DNA from 4 places in the Desulfuromonas acetoxidans DSM 684 genome. Region 4 is predicted to be linked to each of the others. Evidence: riboswitches for the same ligand, from Rfam matches in the RefSeq annotation. Region 4 holds a riboswitch; each other region holds the start of a gene.
The links. Region 4 has a riboswitch for cobalamin ahead of DACE_RS07450 (TonB-dependent receptor plug domain-containing protein). Riboswitches for the same ligand answer to the same signal wherever they lie in the genome.
Positions count from the first base shown of each region.

Region 1 (5,824 bases), on a different contig from region 4:
TTATCCCGGCACTTGTGCCCATTTGTGCCTTCGTTCTGATCTGGGTGTTGGTCCGTTATCCCCAATCCCGCCGTCTAAGCCGTCGTGAACTGTTGTTGACCGGCTTGTTTCCGCTGTTGATGACCCTTGGTGTGACGCTGTTGTAAGCGCCTGATAATAGATTTTTTATCTGAGGTAAGTCTGATGAGTAGATCGTATTTGTACAAAGGTAATTTTTGCTCATCGCATCAGGAAGATCGTGTTATATAGGGGGCGTTCGGCTTTTTAAACCCGTTTGGGAAAGAAAAAGCTGTTTACACGATAAATTAACAAACAGAAACCTAAATACAAGATTGACGATAATCAGCAGGAGATTTACATGCCACAACAACGTGTCTACGTCATTGGCCATATGAACCCGGATACGGATTCGGTGTGCAGTGCCATTGCCTATGCCCGTCTTCGCGCCGCTCAGGGACTGGATGGTGTTCAACCGGCACGCGCCGGCAATATCAATCGCCAGACCGAATTTATTTTAGAAGAATTGGCTGTGCCACAACCGGAACTGTTGCTTGATGTCTCTCCACGTATTCGCGATATCATTGGCGAACAACAGCCGGTGACGATTCCGACAACAGCGCCCTTGTCACGCGCTCTGGAACTGTTTCATCTGCATAATGTCCGCATTTTGCCGGTGGTTGATGACAAGCGTTGCCCGCAGGGGATTCTCTATCTCAAGAAGGTTTCTGAGCGCTTTTTAGTACCGAGTCAGGAAAAAGAGTTGCGCCGAGTGTCTGCCTCGCCCCGATCAATTTGTCAGTGTCTCAAAGCCACAGCTCTCAATGAGGTGGACTTTGATGAACTCGAAGAGTTGAACCTCTATGTGGCGGCAATGGCCGAGCCGACCTTTGCCGAAAAGATGGCCGATCAGGATATGCGCAAAATGATTCTGATTGCCGGAGACCGTATTGATATCCTGCGTCTGGCCGTCGAACGTGCGGTGCGGGTGTTGGTAGTTGTCGCTGATCTGGATATCCCGCCGGATATTCTTGAGTTGGGGCGCAAGAACAATGTAACGATCCTGTCTACCTCCTTTGACAGTGCTACCAGTACCTGGCTGACGCGGCTGGCGACGCCGGTTGGACATCTTGCCGAGACAGATTACATCACGTTGCGTCGTCAGGACCGCGTCGATGAACTGCGTGTCAGTCTGACGCATAGCGTGGTCCCCGGTGTTGTTATCGTCAATGACACCGGCCAGGTCGAAGCGGTGGCCACCAAAAGTCATCTGCTGCGCCCTTCGGATGTCAAACTGATTCTTGTCGATCACAATGAACTGTCGCAGGCCGTGGCTGGAGCGGACAAGGTCGAGATCCTTGAAGTGGTGGACCATCACCGGTTGGGCAGTTTTCAGACCGATAAGCCGATCCGTTTTATCAATCAGCCTGTCGGCAGCACCTGTACCCTGGTGGCAACGTTGTATCAGAACGCGGGAATTACCCCTGACCCGGCAACGGCAGGGCTGATGCTGTCCGGTTTGCTCTCCGATACCGTGGTGATGAAGTCGCCGACGACAACTGAGGTGGATCGTGACATTGCCGAATGGCTCGGTCAGCTCTCTGGCCTTGATCCACAAGAGTATGGCCGACGCATTTTTGCCTCAAGTAGTGCCATGAGCGCTTATGATTCGCTGGAGAAGGTGATTACCACGGACTTCAAAGTATTCAGCGCGTCCAGCTGCCAGTTTGGTATTGGTCAGGTGGAAGTGGTTAGCTTCCATGAGTTTCATGGCTTGAAGGAAGAATTGAGCGCTGAGCTGGAAAAACTTCGTGAAAAACGTGATCTGGGGATGGCTGGTTTGCTGGTGACCGATATCGTTGCCGGAAACAGTGAATTGCTGGTCGCAGGAGACCGACAACTGGCGTTTATGATCGGCTACCCACAACTCGGAGATAATCTGTTCGAATTGCGTGGTGTCTTGTCACGTAAGAAGCAACTCATTCCCCACTTGTTACGTGTGTTAGGTGCTGCTTAACTGTTTGGGGCAGGCAGAGACTCGTGAAGGTGTTTGTGTGCGTCAAAAAAAAACCCGTGAAGGAGGGGCATCACGGGGTAAAAGCTTTGGTGAACCCAAAGCAACATCTTATTAGGCTAGCGAATATCTAAGGAGAAGACAACTTAAAATTTAACCACATTTTCTAATGAATTTATGGGTGGTTGTTCATCTTAGACTGTCAATATTTTTGGTTGTTCAGAACCTTTTGTGATTGGCGTTACTTTGGCCTTGACAGGGGGTGGCGGTGTTCTTAAGGTGTCTGCGCTGAAAGTTTCAGGTGCTTGTTGCAAGCACAATAGGGAATTCCGTGAAATTCGGGAGTGGGCCCGCCGCTGTAACCAGGGACGATCAACACATTTGGCCACTGACTTAGAGTCGGGAAGGCGTGTTGAGACGGAAGATCTGGAAGCCAGAAGACCTGCCTGAAACGCAATGGTTGCAACTTTCGTGGCGAAAGTTGAAGCAATAAAGTATCACGGGAGATATGGGATAACCCCGGATCGATGTTTTGTATCGGTTCGGGGTTTTTTGCGCTCCGGACACAAACCTGTAGGAGGCTTGTATGAAGAAGAGGCTTGTGCTGGGCGTAATGCTCGCTCTGTGGGCACAACTGGGCTGGGCGGAGCCGACGACGCAGTCGTTGAATGATGTTGTTGTCACTGCAACCCGCACCACCGGCAATTTGCAGATGGTGGGCGGCACTTCGGTTGAAGTGATTACTGCTAAGGATATTGAAGCGCGTCATCTGACAACGGTCACCGAAGTTTTGCAGACCGTTCCCGGTTTGCAATTATCCAACAACGGCGGCATGGGTGCGCCGAGCAAGGTGTTTATCCGTGGGGCTGATTCCAAAAACACCCTGCTGTTGATTGATGGCATTGCCGCTAATGACCCGACAGATGTGAACCGCGGCGCTGATTTTTCCAATATCCTGTTAGATAATGTCGAGCGCATTGAGATTGTTAAAGGGCCGATGAGTGTTCTTTACGGCAGTAATGCCACGGCAGGCGTGATTAACATCATCACCCGATCCGGTTCACAAGGTGTCCACGGTTATGCCGGTGTCGAGGCGGGAACGTACAACACCAAAAAGTTTTCCGGTGGTCTGAATGGCTCACTCGGCAACAGTGATTTCTCTTTGGCGGTTTCACGTTTGACCAGCCAAGGTTATTCCATAGCCAACGCCGACAATAACGACATCCCCCATGCCGGAAACACCTCGGAAGACGATGAATGGGAGAATACGACCTTCAGTGGCAAGTTTGATGCACCGTTGTGTGCTGCAGCCACTCTTACCGGTGTGATTCGCTATGCCGATGCTGAAATGGATCTGGATGACTGGGGTAGCGGCTATGCTGGTGACCGCTTTGATTATGACCCTATGCTTTGGTCGTATGTCGCCGCTCCTGATGGAAAAAAAGAGAATTCTCTGGAAACCCGACGTCTGTTTACCCGCCTCAACCTTCATGCCCTGTTGTTTGATGGTCAGGTGATCTCGGATGTCGATTACAAGTTCAGTCGTCAGGAGCGTGATGCCTATGATAATGACGATAACGATTCCTACGACTATCTCGGCAAGACCGATGAGTGGAGTTGGCAGGCAACCTGGCAGGTGGTTCCGTCCAATCGCCTTACGGCCGGCATCGGCTATTTAAGCGAAAGCTCTGAAAGTTCTTCTGCTGACGAAGAAGATGCCGAAACCCTCAGTGTCTGGCTTCAGGATCAATTTACCATGGGTGGTCTCGATCTCATTGCCGGGCTTCGTTATGATGACCACGATCGCTTTGGCGGCAAAAGCACCTGGCGTATTGCTCCTGCCTATCAGATTGAAGCAACCGGTACCACGGTGCGCGGCAGCTATGCCACCGGTTTCAGAACGCCTTCTTTGTATGAACTCTACTCTGCCTATGGTGATGAAGATCTTGATCCGGAAAAAAGCCGTTCTTGGGAACTTGGCGTGGATCAAAACCTGTTCGGAGATCAGGTTGTCGCCAGTGTGACTTGGTTTCGCACGATCTTTGAAGACCGAATTGATTGGGATTCTTCGCGTGTTATTCCTGGAATGGCTTGGCCTGGCGGATATGCTCAGCTAGATGGTGAAAGTGAAACCGAAGGTGTGGAAGTTGCTTTCCATTTGTTTGCTGACAAACCGTTGAGTTGTCGTCTCGATTACACGTACAACGATACCGAAGATCCGGATGGCGCCCGCATGTCACGTCGTCCCCTGCATAAGGTTCATGCCGGGATACGGTATGCAATTGGAGATTTCAGTTGCAACGTGGATGGTTATTGGGTTGATGAGCGTGAAGCGATTAGCAGTGCTCTTGATGAAAATGGCAACGCGGTTGAAACACTTGATGCGTATGTATTGGTCAATCTCGCCGCAGATTACGATGTCAATGACAACCTGACCTTGTATGCGCGAATCGATAATTTGTTTGATGAACACTACGAAGAAGCCTGGAGTTACGCGACTGCAGGTCAATCCTTTTATCTTGGAGGCAAGGTTCGATTTTAAGAATTTTGCAGCGCAATAGAAATAAAAAAAGCCGCTTCGTGACGAGGCGGCTTTTTTTTATGCGAATTTTTGCGTCTTTTTATTCTGGATGGTTCACCAGAACCTCAAATTCACCACTTTTCGGATTATAGCTGAGCAGCGCACCGGTCTGGATATCGACATACCATGCCTGCAACGAAAGGGTTCCTGCTTCAACGCGTTTGAGAATTTGCGGGAAGGTCAGAAGGTTTTCCAGCGACAACAGGATCGAAGCCTGTTCACAGGCACGTGTCTGAATCTCTTTGGGTTTGTCTCCCAGTTCTTTGAGAACTGTCTCTTTTGCCGGTTGGGCAAGGCTGACCCATTTGTCGATAAATTCGTTGTTGCCATCTTCGCAGCCGCCGGTTTTCTCCATCAGACTCTGGATGCCGCCGCATTGAGAATGCCCCATGACCAGAATGTATTCGACATTGAGAAAGCACACCGCATATTCAACGGCCGCCGAGACACCATGGTAGTGAGCATCAGGTTGGTAAGGCGGCACCAGGTTGGCAACATTGCGGATCACAAACAGATCACCGGGGTCGCAATCGGTCAGCAGGGAAGGGTCGACTCGCGAGTCACAACAGGCAATGGCGAGAATTTTCGGATGCTGGGCTTTTTTAAGCTGATCAAATAATCGGGTATCTTCACTGAAGAAATTTTCCTGGAAGCGGCGAAATCCGCTGACCAGAGACGTCAGATCCTTCATATCTACCTTTCCAAGGGATTTCTGCTTGTTGATGAAATTATTGACTAAATCGGAAAATAGCTGCTCAACAATGCCCTGAAAAAAGCAAATTTGCAAGCAGTTTTTGTGTCTGTGAATTGTCTAATTGTTTGGAATATCGTCGTTTATTGACGATTTGACCTGTTTTAAATGAAGACGCAACATGCTAATGTAACAAAGTGTTTCACATTTGAACCCGTGGTTCTCGGTGAAACCGACTCCTTAGGGATGATTTTTCTATTGTTCACTATGACATGCTCAATTGTGCGCCTGCCACCGCACTGCTGTCATCGTGTTTTAGCCGGGTCAAACTTCACGAACAAGTTGTTTTTTTTCTGCAGCTTGGGGAAGACGTTTTTATGGGAGAGGGGAAGTTCGCTGTGCGCCATTCTGTATTTTGGGGGCTGTGTGTCCTGTTCTTGCTGGTGTCGGTAACCGCTGCCGGAGCGCAAACCGAATCTGACCCGGAAACCTTACCGGATATCACCGTTATTGATACCTCTGCTGTGACCACTCCGGGCCA
Region 1 covers NZ_AAEW02000025.1:13,545-19,368, reverse strand. Annotated here, with positions in the region: gene DACE_RS15140 (hypothetical protein) at 1-146, shown strand, start outside; gene DACE_RS15135 (putative manganese-dependent inorganic diphosphatase) at 359-2,014, shown strand; cobalamin riboswitch at 2,294-2,475, shown strand; gene DACE_RS15130 (TonB-dependent receptor plug domain-containing protein) at 2,598-4,553, shown strand; gene DACE_RS15125 (carbonic anhydrase) at 4,633-5,283, opposite strand; gene DACE_RS15120 (TonB-dependent receptor plug domain-containing protein) at 5,682-5,824, shown strand, end outside.
Region 1: another riboswitch for cobalamin. It lies ahead of DACE_RS15130 (TonB-dependent receptor plug domain-containing protein); the one in region 4 lies ahead of DACE_RS07450 (TonB-dependent receptor plug domain-containing protein).

Region 2 (5,824 bases), on a different contig from region 4:
CCAAAGTCGTGAAACGCGATGGCACCAGTGTGCCGTTTGACAGCGAACGAATTCGCTTTGCTATTGCCCGTGCCGGTAAAGTGACCGGTGAATTCGATGAGAGTGAAGCCGCTCTGCTCACCCAGCAGACCCTTAAGGTGTTGCGCCACCGTTTTCCGTTTCAGGCTCCCAAGGTTGAACAGATTCAGGATGTGGTCGAGCAGACGCTGATCTCCGCCAACCATTTTGCCACGCTGCGTGCCTATGTGGTCTATCGTGAGCAGCATCAGAAACTGCGTCAGGACCAGAAAACCGTGGTCGATGTGGCGTCGTCGATCAATGAATATCTTGATCAGTCGGACTGGCGGGTCAATGCCAACGCCAATCAGGGCTATTCGCTCGGCGGGCTGATCCTCAATATCTCCGGCAAAGTCACGGCCAACTACTGGCTGAACCACGTCTATGCCCCGGAACTGGGCGAGGCGCACCGTGACGGCAGTCTGCATGTTCACGATCTCGATATGCTGTCCGGCTACTGCGCCGGTTGGTCGCTGCGGATGCTGTTGCAGGAAGGCTTTAACGGTGTGCCGGGCAAGGTGGAAGCGGCTCCGCCACGCCACCTGTCCAGCGTCATCGGTCAGATCGTCAACTTTCTCGGTACGTTGCAGAACGAATGGGCCGGAGCCCAGGCGTTCAGCTCGTTTGATACCTATCTGGCCGCGTTCGTGCGCAAGGACAACCTGAGTTACGACGAGGTCAAACAGCAGATGCAGGAGTTGATCTTCAACCTCAACGTGCCGTCGCGCTGGGGCACGCAGACCCCGTTCACCAACCTGACCTTTGACTGGACCTGCCCGGATGATCTGAAAACCCAGGTGCCGGTGATCGGTGGCGAGGAGATGCCGTTTACCTACGGTGAATTGCAGGACGAGATGGATCTGATCAACCGCGCCTACATTGAGGTGATGACCAATGGCGATGACAAGGGGCGGGTGTTCACCTTTCCCATCCCCACCTACAACATGACGCCGGATTTTCCGTGGGAGAGCGAAAACGCCGAGCGGCTGTTCAGCATGACCGCCAAGTACGGCCTGCCGTATTTCCAGAATTTCCTCAATTCGGAGCTGCAACCCAACATGGTGCGCTCCATGTGCTGCCGCTTACAGCTCGACTTGCGCGAACTGCTCAAACGCGGCAATGGTCTGTTCGGTTCCGCCGAGCAGACCGGTTCCATCGGTGTGGTCACCATCAACTGCGCCCGTCTTGGTTATCAGTTTGCCGGGGATGAGGCCGGATTGCTCGCCCGTCTTGACGAACTTCTTGAATTGGCGCGCACCAGCCTGGAAGTCAAACGCAAAACCATTCAGCGTCAGATGGATCAGGGCCTGTTCCCCTACACGCGACGGTATCTCGGCACCCTGCGCAACCATTTCTCCACCATCGGTGTCAATGGTCTTAACGAGATGATCCGCAACTTCACAGATGATCAGGACAACATCACCAGCGAACAGGGCCAGCTGTTTGCCATCCGTTTTATGGATCACGTGCGGCAACGCATGGTGGAATATCAGGAACAGACCGGCCACATGTACAACCTCGAAGCCACGCCAGCAGAAGGCACTACCTACCGCTTTGCCCGCGAGGATAAAAAGCGTTTCCCGGATATGATCCAGGCCGGAACAACCGATGCGCCGTTTTACACCAACTCATCGCAACTGCCGGTCGGCTTCAGCGATGATCCGTTCGAAGCGCTGGAGCTGCAGGAAACCCTGCAACGCAAATACACCGGCGGCACCGTGTTTCACATGTACATGGGCGAGCCTATCGGTAGCCCCGAAGCCTGCCGAAAGCTGGTCAGACGGGTGCTGGAAAATTACCGCATCCCCTATTTGACCATTACGCCGACATTCTCCATCTGCCCGAAACACGGCTATCTGGCTGGAGAGCATCCGTTTTGTCCGCTGTGTGATGAGGAGTTAGCGCAAGCGAACAGTTAAATTGTCTGTTGAGGGAAGGGCGTCAATGCAACGACATCCGTTCGCGATGTTGGTACGCACGTGACGTGGGCTTCCGCGCCCACACGTCGGGCCACATTTTGCGTCGACAAAAGTGGCGCAAAATCGACTCCCAAGGGGCTGTCATCAATCAGACTTCACGAAGTTGTTGCAGATCTTTTTCACGTCAGCAGCGTTATCGGTCGTCGCCATAGAATCACTATGGCTCCTCCCTCTGCCTTGCTGACGCAAAAAATTTCAAGCAACACCTCTCGTTCACCTGATCAATAACAACCCCAATGCGCCCTACGGGTTCCCTCGGTGCTAAGCTGGAGGGCTGGGGTGCAAAATAACCCACAGGCGTAGGGCGGGCACCGTCCCGCCCGTTAGATCGGTGCCACACCAGAGATAAAGAAAGACGAAAGAGCGTTATCACGGTTTTACGCCAAGGATGATGAGTCGCACGATTCGTCGACCTAAAGGGCGGCGAGCCGGATAAGCAAAGCATCACGGAAATCGACTCAGTGTCGGTGAATCCAGGTTCAGGAGAAGTTCAGCCGGTTTTTGCATCCTTTTGAGCGGCAAGTCAAAAGGATGTCGCCTGCCGGGGCGAATCCCGGCGACCCTGACCTTGACTTAGATCTTGGCCTTGAGACTGTGAACTTAAACAAAAGAACACAACAAACAACAAAGGAGCCAAACCATGAAAGAAAACCAAAATCAGATCGATGACAGCCAACGCCAACCCTGCGAAGTTTGGACCCGCGTCATGGGCTACCACCGCCCGGTAAGTTCCTTCAACTCTGGCAAAAAGTCCGAACACCAGCAACGCTGCTTCTTCAACGAGGAACGCACCCGTTGAGTTCCGCTTTACAGGTGGGCGGCCTGACCCGCTGCACCACCATCGATTTTCCCGGTGAACTGGCAGCAGTGGTCTATTGCCAGGGCTGTCCCTGGCATTGCCACTACTGCCACAATGCCGCACTGATCCCGGAGCAGGGCCAACAACAGCTCGATTGGCAACAGGTGGTGGCGTTCATCCAACAACGTCGCGGATTGCTCGACGGCATCGTGTTCAGCGGCGGTGAACCCACCGCGCAAACAGCGTTGATTGATGCCATGCACACCGTCAAAGAGCTGGGCATGAAAGTGGCCCTGCATACCAATGGTGCGTATTCCGACCGCCTGCGGGCTCTGTTGCCGCTGTGCGACTGGGTGGGCATGGACTTGAAAGCCCCGTTTGACGACTACGAAACGATCACCAAATGTCCCGCCAGTGGAGAACAGGCACGGCAAAGCGCGGAGCTGTTGCGCGCCAGTGGTGTGGCCCATCAGTTTCGTACCACAGTTGATCCGTGGTTGCGTGAAGAGGGTCGGTTAGAACAGATGCAAGCATTGGTGGAGTCGTGGGGAGAAACCCTGGTGCTGCAAACCATGCGCAGTTAACCTGGCTTCGTAATGGATCGCTTGCGAAAATCAAGGTAAGGAGGTGTGCAAACAAAACACATGAGGAGGCGGATCAAGCATCCGCCAAGGCGAACAGGAAACGGAAGACGGTGAAAATCCGTCGCGGGCGCGCCGCTGTAACCGGCATAGATAATCCCCCTGCCACCACGGTTGATATCAACCGGAAGGGCGCAGGATCACGGGAGCCGGAAGCCAGAAGACGTCCTGTTCACACACAATCATTTGTCTCGCGTTTCAGACAGGAGAACGTCAATGGAAGCACATGTTTTAGGTTTCCCACGGATTGGTCGTGGGCGAGAATTGAAAAGGGCCCTGGAGGCCTACTGGCGTGGCGAAAGCAGCGCCGAAGCATTATTGCATTGCGCCGAAACTCTGCGTGAGCAGAACTGGCGCTATCAGTACGACAACGGTTTATCTCTGGTCACGGTTGGTGACTTTTCCCTTTATGACCAGATGCTTGATACCGCCTGCATGCTCGGCATGGTGCCGCCCCGTTTCGGTACGGTGAACGGTGATGTCGACCTGACCACCTATTTCCACATGGCGCGTGGCGATGCGCAACGCAATATCCCGGCCATGGAAATGACCAAGTGGTTTGATACCAATTACCACTACCTGGTCCCGGAATTTTCCGCCCAGACCAACATCCAACTGGCATCGCGCAAACTGCTCGACGAAACCCACCAGGCCTTGGCTCTGGGGTTGCGGCCCAAACCGGTTCTGATCGGACCGATCACCTTTCTCTCTTTGAGCAAACAGGAAGACGGCGTTAATCGCTGGGAGTTCCTGCCGCAAATTCTTGATGTGTATTGCCAGATGATTCAACGGCTGGCACCGCTGTGCGACTGGATTCAGATCGATGAGCCGGTACTGTGTACTGACCTGTCTCTGGAAGGCAAAGCACAGGCCACAACGACCTGGCAACAGCTCAAGAAGGCGGCCGGATCGTGCCAAGTGCTGTTGGCCACCTACTTTGGTCGCCTGGATGAGGCCGTGCCGTTAATCGCGGCCAGCGGCTGCGATGCCATCCATCTTGATGTGTTGCGCAACGAGTCGCACTTGACTGAAATCATTCAACAGTTGCCAACAAGCATGATGGTCTCCGCCGGGATCGTCGAGGGACGCAATGTGTGGAAGAACGATCTGCGTTGCAGCCGGGAGCGGCTCGACAGGTTGCGCAACATGATTGGTGACGAGCGGCTGATGATTGGCTCCACCAGCTCCCTGCTCCACGTGCCGGTGGACCTGTTTCAGGAGCAGCAGCTCGATCCGGCCATCAAAAGCTGGCTGGCCTTTGCCGTGCAGAAGTGCCGCGAAGTCGCCTTGCTGGCCCACTTGCTCGATGACGGCGACCACGAAGCACTGCTGCGTGGCAGTGACCGCATTCAGAACTGTCGCCGCAGTGATTCGCGGGTGGAGCGGCCTCTGGTCCGTCAGCGAGCCGCCCAGGTCTGCGATGCGATGCACACACGCACAGCCTACGCGTTGCGCCGTCCGCAACAGGCCCAGTGGCTGCACCTGCCGTTGCTGCCGACCACAACAATCGGATCGTTTCCACAAACCCGCGCCATCCGCCTCATGCGTCGTCGCTATCAGAGCGGCGAGGTCAGCGAACAGGTTTATCGCACGTTCATGCAGTCGGAGATTCACAATGCCGTCAGTGAACAGGACGTACTGGGCCTGGACGTGCTGGTGCATGGTGAGCCGGAGCGCAACGACATGGTTGAGTATTTTGGCCAGCAGATGGATGGCTTCTGCTTCAGCGAACACGGTTGGGTGCAGAGTTACGGCAGCCGCTGCGTCAAGCCGCCGATCATTTACGGCGATGTGTCGCGACCGCGCCCCATCACCGTAGAATGGATTCGCTACGCTCAAAGCCTGACCGACAAACCCATCAAAGGGATGGTCACCGGCCCGGTGACCATGCTGTGCTGGAGCTTTGTTCGCGACGATCTGCCGCGCGATGTCGTGTGCCGACAACTGGCTTTGGCCGTGCGCGACGAGGTGCAGGATCTGGAACAGGCCGGGATTCAGTTGATCCAGATCGATGAAGCCGCCCTGCGTGAAGGGATGCCGCTGCGCAAGGACGAAGCCGAAACCTATCTGCGCTGGGCCGTGGATTGCTTTCGCCTTACCAGCGCGGGTGTAGCCGACACCACACAGATTCACAGCCACATGTGCTACAGCGATTTCAATACCATTCTGCCCTGGATTGCCGCCATGGATGCTGATGTGATCAGCATTGAGGCCAGCCGCAGCAACATGGACCTGCTTGAAGGTTTCCGTCGCCTTGAGTATCCCAACGAGATCGGGCCGGGCATCTATGACATCCACAGCCCGCGTGTACCCGAAGTGGCGGAACTGATCGATCTGATCTGGCGGGC
Region 2 covers NZ_AAEW02000019.1:42,002-47,825, forward strand. Annotated here, with positions in the region: gene DACE_RS13915 (ribonucleoside triphosphate reductase) at 1-1,976, shown strand, start outside; gene nrdD (anaerobic ribonucleoside-triphosphate reductase) at 2,677-2,835, shown strand; gene DACE_RS13925 (anaerobic ribonucleoside-triphosphate reductase activating protein) at 2,832-3,419, shown strand; cobalamin riboswitch at 3,477-3,663, shown strand; gene metE (5-methyltetrahydropteroyltriglutamate--homocysteine S-methyltransferase) at 3,693-5,824, shown strand, end outside.
Region 2: another riboswitch for cobalamin. It lies ahead of metE (5-methyltetrahydropteroyltriglutamate--homocysteine S-methyltransferase); the one in region 4 lies ahead of DACE_RS07450 (TonB-dependent receptor plug domain-containing protein).

Region 3 (5,824 bases), on a different contig from region 4:
TATGTCATTTACGGCACCTTTATCGTCACCTCCCTCATTGAGGACTACGGTTTTTCCGAGAAAACGGCTGGGTATTTCTGGTCGTGGGCGGGAGTTATCAGCCTGTTTTCCGGCGTGGTGTTCGGCACCCTGTCGGATCGCATCGGTCGCAAAAAAGGGTTGATGGCAGTATTTGGGGTGCATACCTTGGCCTATCTACTGGCGGGAGTCCATTGAGGCGCCACAGCCATCACCTGCTCGGTGGCCTTTTACGGGCTGGCGTCCTCTGCCATTCCCGCTATCATGGCTGCCGCCATTGGTGATTACCTGGGGCAGGCGCGCGCTGCCGCCGGGTTTTCAATCATCACCTTTTGTTTTGCTGTCGGTCAGGCCGTAGGACCGGCCGTGGCCGGGGTGGTCGCCGAACGCAGCGGTTCTTTCAGCAGCAGCTATCTGGCTTCGGCGCTGTTAACAGCCGCAGCGATCGGTGTTGCTCTAACCCTGCCCGCACCAACAGAACATTGAGCGTGGTCATGCCATGAAAAAACTCCTCGGTGTAGAAATCTTCGGCGGGATCGCCTTTGCCATAGGCTTTGTAAGCCTGAGTTATATTGCCCTCTCGGAGAAAGCCATCACAACCGGCGATCCACGAACCGGCATCATTCATACCGCAACCGGCAACAATGCAGTGATATTGGGGTTCGCATTTTTGGCTTTGGGTCTTGCATCATTGGCCTATCTGGTGCGCTATAGCCGCTACCAGTTTATTTACTGGATTTTGTTGGCCGCATTGTGGCTGGGAATCACCCTCTGGTATTGGCTGGCCTATCTTTAACAGGCCCGGAAAAACGTCGCCGCTGTTGTCGGAAAAGCTTACACTCCCCACAGGCCGAATACAGGCATGTCTAAAAGACATAAGACTGATCAAGTCGCAAAAAATCCCATTCAGCACAAAGAATTATGTAAAGAAAATCGACACATCCTTCTTCTCCGATTCTCCGCCAGCGCGATAGCCCACATTTCCCTACCGAGCTCGTCTAACAATAAATCAGTAACCTGTTTGAATCATAGAGAAATCACTAAGAACAAAAGTCTTTTCCCCTCTCCCGCGTGCGCCCCAAAAGATTCAGGAACACATATTGCAAAATAAGCGGCATAGCTATTCATTACAGTTGAGCCCTTTATAAGACACTGACGTAAAAATAAGTCTCATCGACATCGTTAAAGGTCTGCAGAACGGCTCACCTCACTCTTTTAAGGGACGTTCAACAATGAAAAACCTCTGTATCTCGGCTTTGATTCTCCTTATGGCTGGCCTGACTGCTGCCCCCGCCTCGGCCACACCTCTGGGAAATGACATTACGATCTTCGACGGCAACGCAACCAGCGCAGCTTGGTATGGAACAGGTGAAGATCAGGAAGTTGAACCGGGGATGGTCAAGAATCAGGTCTGGGATCTGGAAGCTTTTTTCATTGATAGCGAAAACACCTTGTCTTTGTCCGGTGGATTTAATTTTTCGACAGGTGTCAACGGCTATACCTCCGGCGATATTTTCATCGCTGTTGTCGACTCTGAAAATGATCTCCCCGCTTACGGCGACATCCACCGTTCAGACACCGATGGCAACAACACCCATATCGGCAGCTACGGCTATAACTTTGTCCTTGATCTCGATATGGCAACGGGATCTTACACGGCTTATCAACTGGATGAGACAAGTGTGCTGCAAACCGCTTACTATCAGCAGAACGAAGGTTCCAGTCCATGGCAGTATAATGCTGAAGATAATGACGATGCCGCATTGCTTACCGGCTCTTTTGCTTTTCTCGACAGCAATCTTAATGACACGGTTACCGCCTTTGAAGGGGAAACCCATTATCTGCTCACCGGCTTTGATCTATCGTTCCTCGGTCATGGTTCGGAATTCTATTCCCACTTCACCATGGGCTGCGGTAATGACAACTTGATGGGACACGGCGTTGTTGTTCCCGAGCCCGGTACCTGGCTGCTTTTGGGCGCCGGACTGATCGGATTGGCTTTGGCTCGGCGACGCAACAGCTAATTACAGACAAAATACAACCTGTAAAAAAAAAGCGAACCGCATCTTTCAGTGCGGTTCGCTTTTTTTATCTTTAGCCGTCCCCGTTATCCTCAACAAAACCTAATCCGATTTCAACCTGTTTCCAACACGCTCCTGTTTATATGACGGATCACCCAAATCGCAGGATGGAGCGATATGATCGGAACAGACAATACTCTGGCGAGTCCTTTTCTTCTTTCGCGACAACCCGTTTCCAGTGTCCCGGCGCGGTTGAAAAAACCTTTGTTGATGATGGCGGAACACCTGCTGGGCCTACAGCGTTGCCAGCGACTTTACGACCGGGTCAGCGCCCAAGACACTGAGATCTCTTTCGCCGAACAGGCATTGAACACCCTTGACGTTCGTTATCAGTTGAGCGACCACGAACAGGCACGCATCCCAACCTCAGGGCCATGCATCCTGATTGCCAACCATCCGTTCGGCGGTATTGAGGGGCTGATCCTCATGGCCTTACTCGGCAAAGTGCGCCCGGATTTCAAGGTGATGGCCAACTTCATGCTCAGCGGCATTCCGCAATTGCGCGATCAGCTGATCAATGTCGATCCGTTTGGTGGCGCTGACGCGGCCCGCACCAACCTGACCCCATTACGTCAATCGTTGAACTGGTTGAAACAAGGCGGCATGCTGGTGATCTTTCCTGCCGGAGAAGTGTCCTCCCGTCAAGCGACGGGCGAGATAACTGATCCGGTCTGGAGTTCGACCCTGCCGCGCCTGGTCCGTCGCAGTAAGGCCCCGGTACTCCCCGTGTTCTTTCCCGGTGAAAACGGGGCGTTGTTTCAATGGGCGGGACGCCTTCATCCACGCCTGCGTACCCTGCTGTTGCCGCACATGTTGTTGAACAAAGCAGGACAAACCTTGCCACTGCGCATCGGCAATCTGCTGCCCAGCAAAAAACTGATCGGCTTTGCGACCAGTCAGGAGTTAAACAACTATCTGCGTCTGCGCACCTATGGCCTGAACCTGGCAACGAACACCCGCGCAAAAACCGTGGCCAAATCAGAAAACGACGAGCCGCAGCCCATTTCCGCGCCCCGGCCTGCTGAGACCCTGAAAAACGAAATTGCCGCCCTGCCCGAGGCGCAGCACCTGGTGCACAGTGGTGACTTTGCCGTCGTCGAATTCACTGCGGCACAAGCCCCTGGGCTCCTCAACGAAATCGGCCGATTGCGGGAAGTCACCTTCCGCGATGTGGGTGAAGGAACCGGCCACAGCATTGATCTTGATCGTTTTGACGAAACCTATACCCACCTGTGCTTGTGGAACCACAAACAAGGCGAGCTGGTCGGCGCCTACCGCATCGGACGGGTGGATGACCTGCTCGGCCACTACGGCGCCGAAGGCCTCTACACCTCAACGCTGTTCAATTTTCAACCGCAACTTTTGGAGCGGCTGCACAACGCCCTGGAGCTGGGACGCTCGTTTATCCGCCCGGAATACCAGCGCTCTTATGCACCATTGCTGCTACTGTGGAAAGGGATCGGTCATTATCTGGTCAACAATCCACATTACCGTTACCTGTTCGGCCCGGTGAGTATCTCCAACGACTACACCGCCAACTCGCGCCACCTGATGGTCGACACGTTGACACGCTACTTCATGGTTAAGGAATGGTCCGGGCTGGTATCGCCGCGCCTGCCGGTGCCGGTGACACCGCTGAAGATCCAAGGCCTATCCGCGCAGCAGAGCGACCCGTTGCTGCGCGATATGGACGAGATCTCCGCGCTGATTGCCGACCTGGAGAGCGACAGCCGCGGTATCCCGGTGCTGCTGCGCCACTACCTGAGCCTTGGCGGCAAGCTGCTGGCCTTTAATCTTGATCCGGATTTCGGTCATGTGATTGACGGCCTGCTGCTGGTCGATTTGCAACAGACCGAACGCAAACAGTTGCAACGCTACATGGGACGGCAAGGTTACGCGAACTACCTGGCGGTACAACAGCACCAGACGGCGGCCTGCGCCTGACTCTTTGAGAATTATTTTTTCCCCTAAAAACAAGAAAGCTGTTGCGAGCATCGCCGCAAATCAGCTATACCTATCTCCGCCATGGCCTTTTTGTATACACGACAGGACATAGCTCACAACAATTAAATACGTTCACCACGACAGTGTTCAGCCATAGGAGCCACCAAGCCTCCGCGGCTGCTGAAAAGGGAATCCCGTGAAAATCGGGAACGGACCCACCGCTGTAACCGGGGACAACAATCGCATAACGCCACTGAAGAATGACTTCGGGAAGGCGCGATTGGAGGATGATCCGGAAGTCAGAAGACCTGCTATCGTGGTTTAATGTCAACAGTACCGAAGGGGATGATTCGGTCGACATGCGCAAGGTCAAGGGTCACAATGGGAGCCCGTAACCGTCTGGTTACGGGCTCTTTTTTGTTTTCCACCTCGCCTGATGGTCTGAATCCTCCCCGTTTTTTATCCTATGTATTTTTTGTAATTACTCAGGGAGTGTTTCACCATGAAAAATCGCCACATTATTCGTTATGTCCTTTTTATATGTCTGCTGATTACGACACTGAGTCTCTCCAGCGCGTTTGCCGATGCAACAACGGACAGCATCCGGCTCGATGACATGGTGGTCACCGCCACCCGCTCGGAAAATTCCGCCTTTGCCACGCCGGTGACGATCAGTGTTGTCGATCAGCAAGAGATTCAGGAACAGAACGCCACCACCTTCACCGATCTGCTCGACGGCGTGGCCGGCGTCACCTTGAGCGGCGCCGGGCCGTGGGAAACCACGCCAACCATTCGCGGCATGGGCACCAACCGGGTGCTGGTGCTTTTCGACGGCGACCGCGAGACCAACCTGTGGGCGGGACGCGCGCCGCTGACACCGTTTATCGACAGCAGCGACATTGATCGGATCGAAGTGGTCAAGGGTCCCTCCTCCGTGCTCTATGGCAGCGACGCCCTCGGCGGCGTCATCAACGTCATCACCAAGGAGGTGGCTCTGGCCGATGGCGACACCTGGCAGGCGCAGCACCACATCGGCACACGCTATTCATCGGTGGATGACGGTGTGGTCGGCAATTACACGGTCAACGCCGGTGGTCACGGCCTCGGCATCCGCCTCAATGTGGCGGCCGAGGATCACGACGACTATGAAGTGGGCGATGGCGACGAGCTGCCTCACAGCCAGTTTGAGAATAAAAGCCTCGACTTGAAAACCCTCTACAACATCAACGACCACCACACGGTCAAGGCGGAGCTGCGCATTAACGACATCAACGACATGGGGGTGGCGCAAAAAGACCCGAGCGCGCCGGAATCCCACTTTACCCTGTACAATACCCGCAGCTATAAACTCGGTTATGTCGGCACCGACCTCGGTGCAGTACAGCGTCTGGAAACCCGTGTGTTTCATGTCGATCAGAAACGGCGCTTTGTCGGCGATTTTCCCAACACGGCCAAACAGGTCCACAACCTGAAGCAAAACACCATCGACACCACCGCCACCGGCGGCTCGCTGCAGGCCACCTTTGCGCCGGGACGGAATCAACAGTGGGTCACCGGCCTGGAGATTGTCCATGAAACCACGGATTCCAATGAATCGCAGCAGATCTTCAGCACCACCAACGAATCGCTGAAAAAGCTGCTCACTTTTCAGCCTTTGCCCGACGGCGAACGTGACCATCTGGGGCTGTTTGCCCAGGATGAAATCATGATCAGCGAAGATTGGAGCCTGACCCTCGGCGGTCGCTACGATTACTTTGCCGCCGATGCCGACGATGTCACCA
Region 3 covers NZ_AAEW02000008.1:58,495-64,318, reverse strand. Annotated here, with positions in the region: gene DACE_RS08120 (MFS transporter) at 1-216, shown strand, start outside; gene DACE_RS18895 (YbfB/YjiJ family MFS transporter) at 241-504, shown strand; gene DACE_RS08115 (hypothetical protein) at 518-814, shown strand; gene DACE_RS08110 (PEP-CTERM sorting domain-containing protein) at 1,251-2,042, shown strand; gene DACE_RS08105 (lysophospholipid acyltransferase family protein) at 2,217-4,043, shown strand; cobalamin riboswitch at 4,168-4,373, shown strand; gene DACE_RS08100 (TonB-dependent receptor plug domain-containing protein) at 4,546-5,824, shown strand, end outside.
Region 3: another riboswitch for cobalamin. It lies ahead of DACE_RS08100 (TonB-dependent receptor plug domain-containing protein); the one in region 4 lies ahead of DACE_RS07450 (TonB-dependent receptor plug domain-containing protein).

Region 4 (5,824 bases):
TCAGAAGAAAAATAGAGGCAACAAGGAGTTTCTTTCTTCGCTGAATTTCCTGACGACCACGTTCAATATTCATTTGCTTCTCAGTCATCGTAACTCTTCAACGGGTAATACCGTCAAATCCTTTTTAGATAAAATTTACAATTCATTAATACAATAGCCACATCTTATAATTGCCGCGCAAGACATGTCAATATCTGATGTGAAACAGGTCGATAAAGACACCAGCCAATCAGGAATGCTCAAACAGGCTTTGAACCCTGCATATACGGGATATCCAGCTTGTGCTTAGTGGTTTATACGAACAGAATATTACAGCCTTACGAAGAAACTTGCCCTCGACCCTGCTGCGTTCTGGAAGCTCATCATTTCTGTTGCATCCAGGTATTGCATCGATCGCTGCAGGCATGAATGCCTACAGCAAAACAAGAAAAAACAAACAATTTAAATATTTGGTTCTTTATATTTTTGTCTTGTGAAATTATTTTAAGCGAAAGCAAATCGGCAAAAAAAAAGCGTTGCCACAGGTGGCAACGCTCAACAAAACCAGCACACAGTCTGATATCACTCATCGCTGTCAAACACCATCTGCCAGTAAGCAGCAGGCCGTCCCGGAACATGGCGCAGATAACGTTTCTCCGGTGGAACACTTTCGATCACCAGGTCATGAATATCGTTAAGCAGCGTCCGCGTTGAAGAGTAGTAGGAATGCCCCAGTGTACTCGGGTCGACCCCGGTTGAATCGATGGTATCCAGCCCTGGCACAATGGTCAGGAATTCGCCAGATTCGCCGAGACGTGACTGATCATGCAACACACGTGACGCCATCAGGGCCTTGTCTTCAGAAGAAGCATACAACGTAAAGTGCCGGGCTTTTCCCGCCATCCGCGGAAAGATATTCTCCTTGAACACCTTAGCATCGACATCGGGCGCTGCCAGAATAATCTGATTAAACACCGCCTGAGGCGCTTCCTTTTCAATCTCGGCAATGGTCCTGGTCATCAGGCGATTGCCCATGCTGTGGGCAATAATATTGATGCGAGCACCGTCCGCATTGCGAACAACATCAAGAAGAAACTGTTTCAGATAAGGAATCGATTGGCGGACATAGTCTTCATCGCGGTAATAATTGGCCACCGAAAAAGCCCCCTGTGAGGGCCAGCTATAGGTCATGGCAATGCCGGGGAAGCCAAGATCGTAACAAAGTTGCCCGGTTCGTCGTACCGACTCATCAAACGTATTGCTGAAACCATGAATGAAAATCAGGATATCTTCCGTGTTCATCTCCTGGCGCGCCACGCTAAACACTGTGGCGAATTCATCACGGCTCAAATGACGCAAGGTACGAATCGTCACATGCTTGACCGGATCTTCGCTAAACTCAAACTTATACCATTCAGGTCGCTCAATTTCGCCCGGCGCATGGGTTGCCGGGATCGTCACTTGGCACACCCCATAACGCAGATCACCCAATTGGGTGCCAAAAACGTGGTTGGGACCCACCTCACCGGTAGCTTTTCGATTAGTGCCATAGAACACGTCAACCGTGGTCCAGGGCGTTACCACCGGCCTGGGTGCCATTGTGGTCGGAGGTGGTGCGGCACAGCTTGCCAGCATGCAGAGAAAAATGACCGCGAGACAGCGACAAAACAGGATATGAAAGGCGTTTATCATCTGGAAACTTCCTCAAATTGATCACTAAAAACATCGTTACGTAAATTGCCAACGATTAAAGATTATACACAGTTGTGGATCATTTTTGTTTTTTGGATAAAAAATATTCTCCTCAGCAAGCCGAACAATTCAGGGCTATTGATATTACCGCACAGAAACTATTGACATCCATAGGCGTGCCTGATAGACACAATCACAAAATTCGATCCATGACTCATTACGGTTTGATGGATCGACAACAAACGATTTCAGATGCTCTCACGAGCTTAATAGGGAACCCTGTGTAATTCAGGGACGGGCCCGCCGCTGTAACCGAGGACGAAAGCCGCTTGATGTCACTGCCGAAATTCGGTGGGAAGACGTGGCCGGTAGGATGATCCGGAAGTCAGAAGACCTGTCTGAAATTTGGTAATGCGCGCTCCTAAGGCAGGGAGACGTATTGAATGTCTTGTGGATAGAAAAGGGATATCCCAGGTCGATGTGTATTCGGTCTGGGATTTTTTACGCCCGGACCCCAGGAAGATTTTGGGAGGAGCGTACCCCATGAAAACAATGCAATGGAATATCCTGATGGCTGCCCTGCTGTGCGTCATCATGGCCGGGACCGGCAGCGTGTGGGCCGAAGAAGCAGACCAGGAGTATGATCTCGGTCAGATCATTGTCACTGCTGACCGTTATCCGGTCAACGAACAGAAAAGTGCCCGCTTTGTCACGGTGCTGACGGCAGAGCAGTTGGAAGAATCCGGAGGGAACAACGTCATTGATGCCCTCAAGCGCAGTGGCACGCTATCGTACAAATCGTTAGCGCCGCTCGGAGTCAGTCGCATGGGTATGAAAAGCGAAGTCAGCATCCGCGGTTTGGAAGATGGCGAGCTGGTATTAATCAACGGCGTGCCGATTCAAAGCGCCTCCGGAGGCAGTTACGACCTCAACGCCATCGGCCTTGATCAGATCGAGCGGGTTGAAATCCTCAGTGGAGCCGCATCGACCCTGTACGGTGCCGATGCCATGACCGGTGTCATCAACATCATCACCCGCCAACCCGGCCAACAATGTTCCCCCTACGCCAGCGTCGAATTAGGCGAACTCGGTTATCAGAACCACAGCGTCGGTCTGACCAGCGAAAAGCTCAACCTCGGAGCCCGCTATCAGCGCCTTGACGGCATCGATACCATCTATCGTAAATTTTCAGCCAAGAGTCCCTACCGCTATGACATGCAGGCCACCGATCAGCTCTCGGCCAGCCTCAATTACCGTCCGGCAGAGCACTGGACCATCGACTACTTGGTAACAACCATTGAAACCGGCTTTGTTAAACGCTATGACAGTCCGAGCAAGGAGCCGATTTTCTATGATCAAGATCAGGAAAAGCACTTTGCCGACATCCGCTACGAGGCAGACAATGTTGCCGTCAAAGGTTTCTATTCCTTTGATGAGCTGACCAAAAACCAAACATCACCCAGTGCCCCGGAGGAAAAACGCCGCAACTACAACTACGGTTTCAGTGGCGATTACCGTTTTAACGCCTTCAGCCTGAAGCAAACCATCGGTGCAGACATCACCCGCCGGGTGGCCGATTACGACTACTCCTACGGTCGCCACGCCCGTGATGACAGTGCTCTGTTCTGGCAGGTGAAGCGCCCTTTCTTTGAGCGCCTGCTCGTCAGTGCCGGAGCGCGGGAACAATGGATTAATGGCTACGATGGTGCCCGCAACTACAGTCGTTTTCTGCCCAGTGCCGGACTCAACTTCGAGGTAACATCGGCTTTACACCTGTTTGCCAATGCCGGTAAAGCATTTCGCGCCCCCAGTTTCAATGATCAGTATTATTCCACGGCAACCCGCGTCGGCAACCCCGACCTGGAACCTGAAGAGGGTTGGACCTATGAAGCCGGGATGAAATACGACCACCCTGCCATCCATCTGCGTGTGGCAGTGTTCCTGATGAAGTTCGAAGACAAAATCATTTCGTACGAACGCGCTGATGGGATGAACAGCTATTACAACGCCGGTGATTACGAAAACCAGGGCATCGAATGGAAACTGGTCTTCGCTCCCTTTCATCAGGGACAAGGTGTCTGGAAAAATCTGTCTTTTTCAGCGCGCGGTTTTGTCGCCAACCCAAAAGCCGACGATAGCGACGGTGTCCTGACCCAGGTGGGGCCACGGGTCCAGACCGCCTTTGGCATAAAATATCTGGGCCGTCTGTTCACATTCAATGTCGATCTCATCAATCTTAATGACCGCGAAGACGACTTGGAAAGTGAAATCACCGTCAACCTGTACAGCCGGTATCAACTACCGGTGGGTGCTCTCACCTTCAGCGTCGACAACCTGTTCGATGAAGAGGTTGTTACCGGAGGCTCCACCACATCGGAATACTATGGGTTGGGCCGCCTGATCAAAGCAGGCTACGAAATTCGTTTATAGCAGGCCAATTCCCGCCTGGCCATGCGCACTTCTGCCCGCATCGGATTCAGCCATAGGCAATCCGGTGCGGGCACGCTATACTGACGAAGAAATCGCCAACAGAAAAGGTGTGATTCATGGAAGAGATGAATATCCATACGGCCTTTACCCTGCTTGAACCCGGCCCCGTCATCCTGGTAACCACCAACGATGGCCACAAAAACAACATCATGACCATCTCGTGGACCATGGTCATGGACTTCACCCCCAGTTTCGCCCTTACCACCGGTCCATGGAACCATTCTTACGCTGCTTTGAGGCAAACCAGAGAGTGCGTTCTATCCATCCCCACAGTTGACCTGCTTGATCAGGTTATCGGTGTCGGAACCTGTTCAGGCCGCACCACAGACAAATTTTCCGCCTTCGGCCTCACACCTGTTCAAGCGGAGTGTGTCAAAGCACCGTTGATCAAGGAGTGCCTGGCTAATATCGAATGCCGCGTGACGGAAATCATGGAAGATCAACACATTGTTGTCCTCGAAGGTCTCAAAGCCTGGTTCGATAAAGAACGGGAAGAAACACGCACGCTGCACGCAATTGGCGATGGCACGTTTATCGTCGATGGTCAGAGACTGGATCGCCGCGAGATGATGCAACCCAAGCTTCCCGATGGTGTGTAACGCTGCTGGGGCAAAGAAAATCGGGCCATAAAAGCCATTAAAAACCGTCCACAAGCCTGTCGATTTTTTTAACACAAAACGACATGCGCCTAACCACACTAACAAAATCCCTTTCAAATAAACCAGTTACATCTCGGGCATACTTATTGCTAAAATCTATAAATATGATTTTTTTATCTATGGAGGGGCGCAATGAAAAAACTGGTTTTGAGCTTATCTGTCTTCGTGTTATGTGCAATCACTTCTGGAGCAAATGCTTATCTCATCAACCCGTTAACAATTACCGCATCAGATCCTTCGACCTTCAATGGTGATCTCAATTATCTGACCGATAGTTCCTTTCCTTCGGAATGGGGCTACTGGAAAACCAACACCGTGTGGTGGTCACCTGGCCACACAAATGTACCCTACCTTGATATTGACCTTGGAGGGACGTTCCGTATCACTGACGTCGTCATTTCAGTCGACAACAATGATGGCTACACCCTTGATTACCTTGGCAGTGGTTCAACATGGACAAATGCCTTTACAATCGCCAGCACAATGGGTGAGGTCGGCAGCGGCATGGACACCATGAGTACAAAAGACTGGGAAGGGGAATATATCTCTCTGATCGATTTCGCCGCATTTGAAACTCAGGCGTTGCGACTGACCGGCGTTACCCCTTCCGACTATAATTATTCAGTGGGAGAAATTCAAATATTCGGCACCGAAGTCGCGCCGGCACCTGTTCCCGAGCCCTCAACCCTTCTTCTGTTGTGTGGCGGCCTGTTCTGTCTCATCTGTTACAGTCGCAAACACATAAAAAGCTAAAATTGTAAATTTTTTCGACACACACCCAAAAAGCGGAGCCGAACCTGGCTCCGCTTTTTTCAGTTTCAGGAACATCACTACTCCACCCCACCATGAGTATGAACTATCCAAGATTAAAGAATCTCCTGTAACCTGTCGATAAAACGTAGAATAGCACTCGTTTAACAACAGGGAGATGGCATTTTGAGCCAGAGTTCGTCATGGCGAAACGTATTGAGCCACACACCCCTAAGTGGGTAGAACCGATCATT
Region 4 covers NZ_AAEW02000007.1:145,562-151,385, forward strand. Annotated here, with positions in the region: gene DACE_RS07435 (hypothetical protein) at 1-88, opposite strand, end outside; gene DACE_RS07445 (alpha/beta hydrolase) at 562-1,671, opposite strand; cobalamin riboswitch at 1,905-2,087, shown strand; gene DACE_RS07450 (TonB-dependent receptor plug domain-containing protein) at 2,215-4,101, shown strand; gene DACE_RS07455 (flavin reductase family protein) at 4,218-4,760, shown strand; gene DACE_RS07460 (PEP-CTERM sorting domain-containing protein) at 4,953-5,573, shown strand; gene DACE_RS07465 (hypothetical protein) at 5,774-5,824, shown strand, end outside.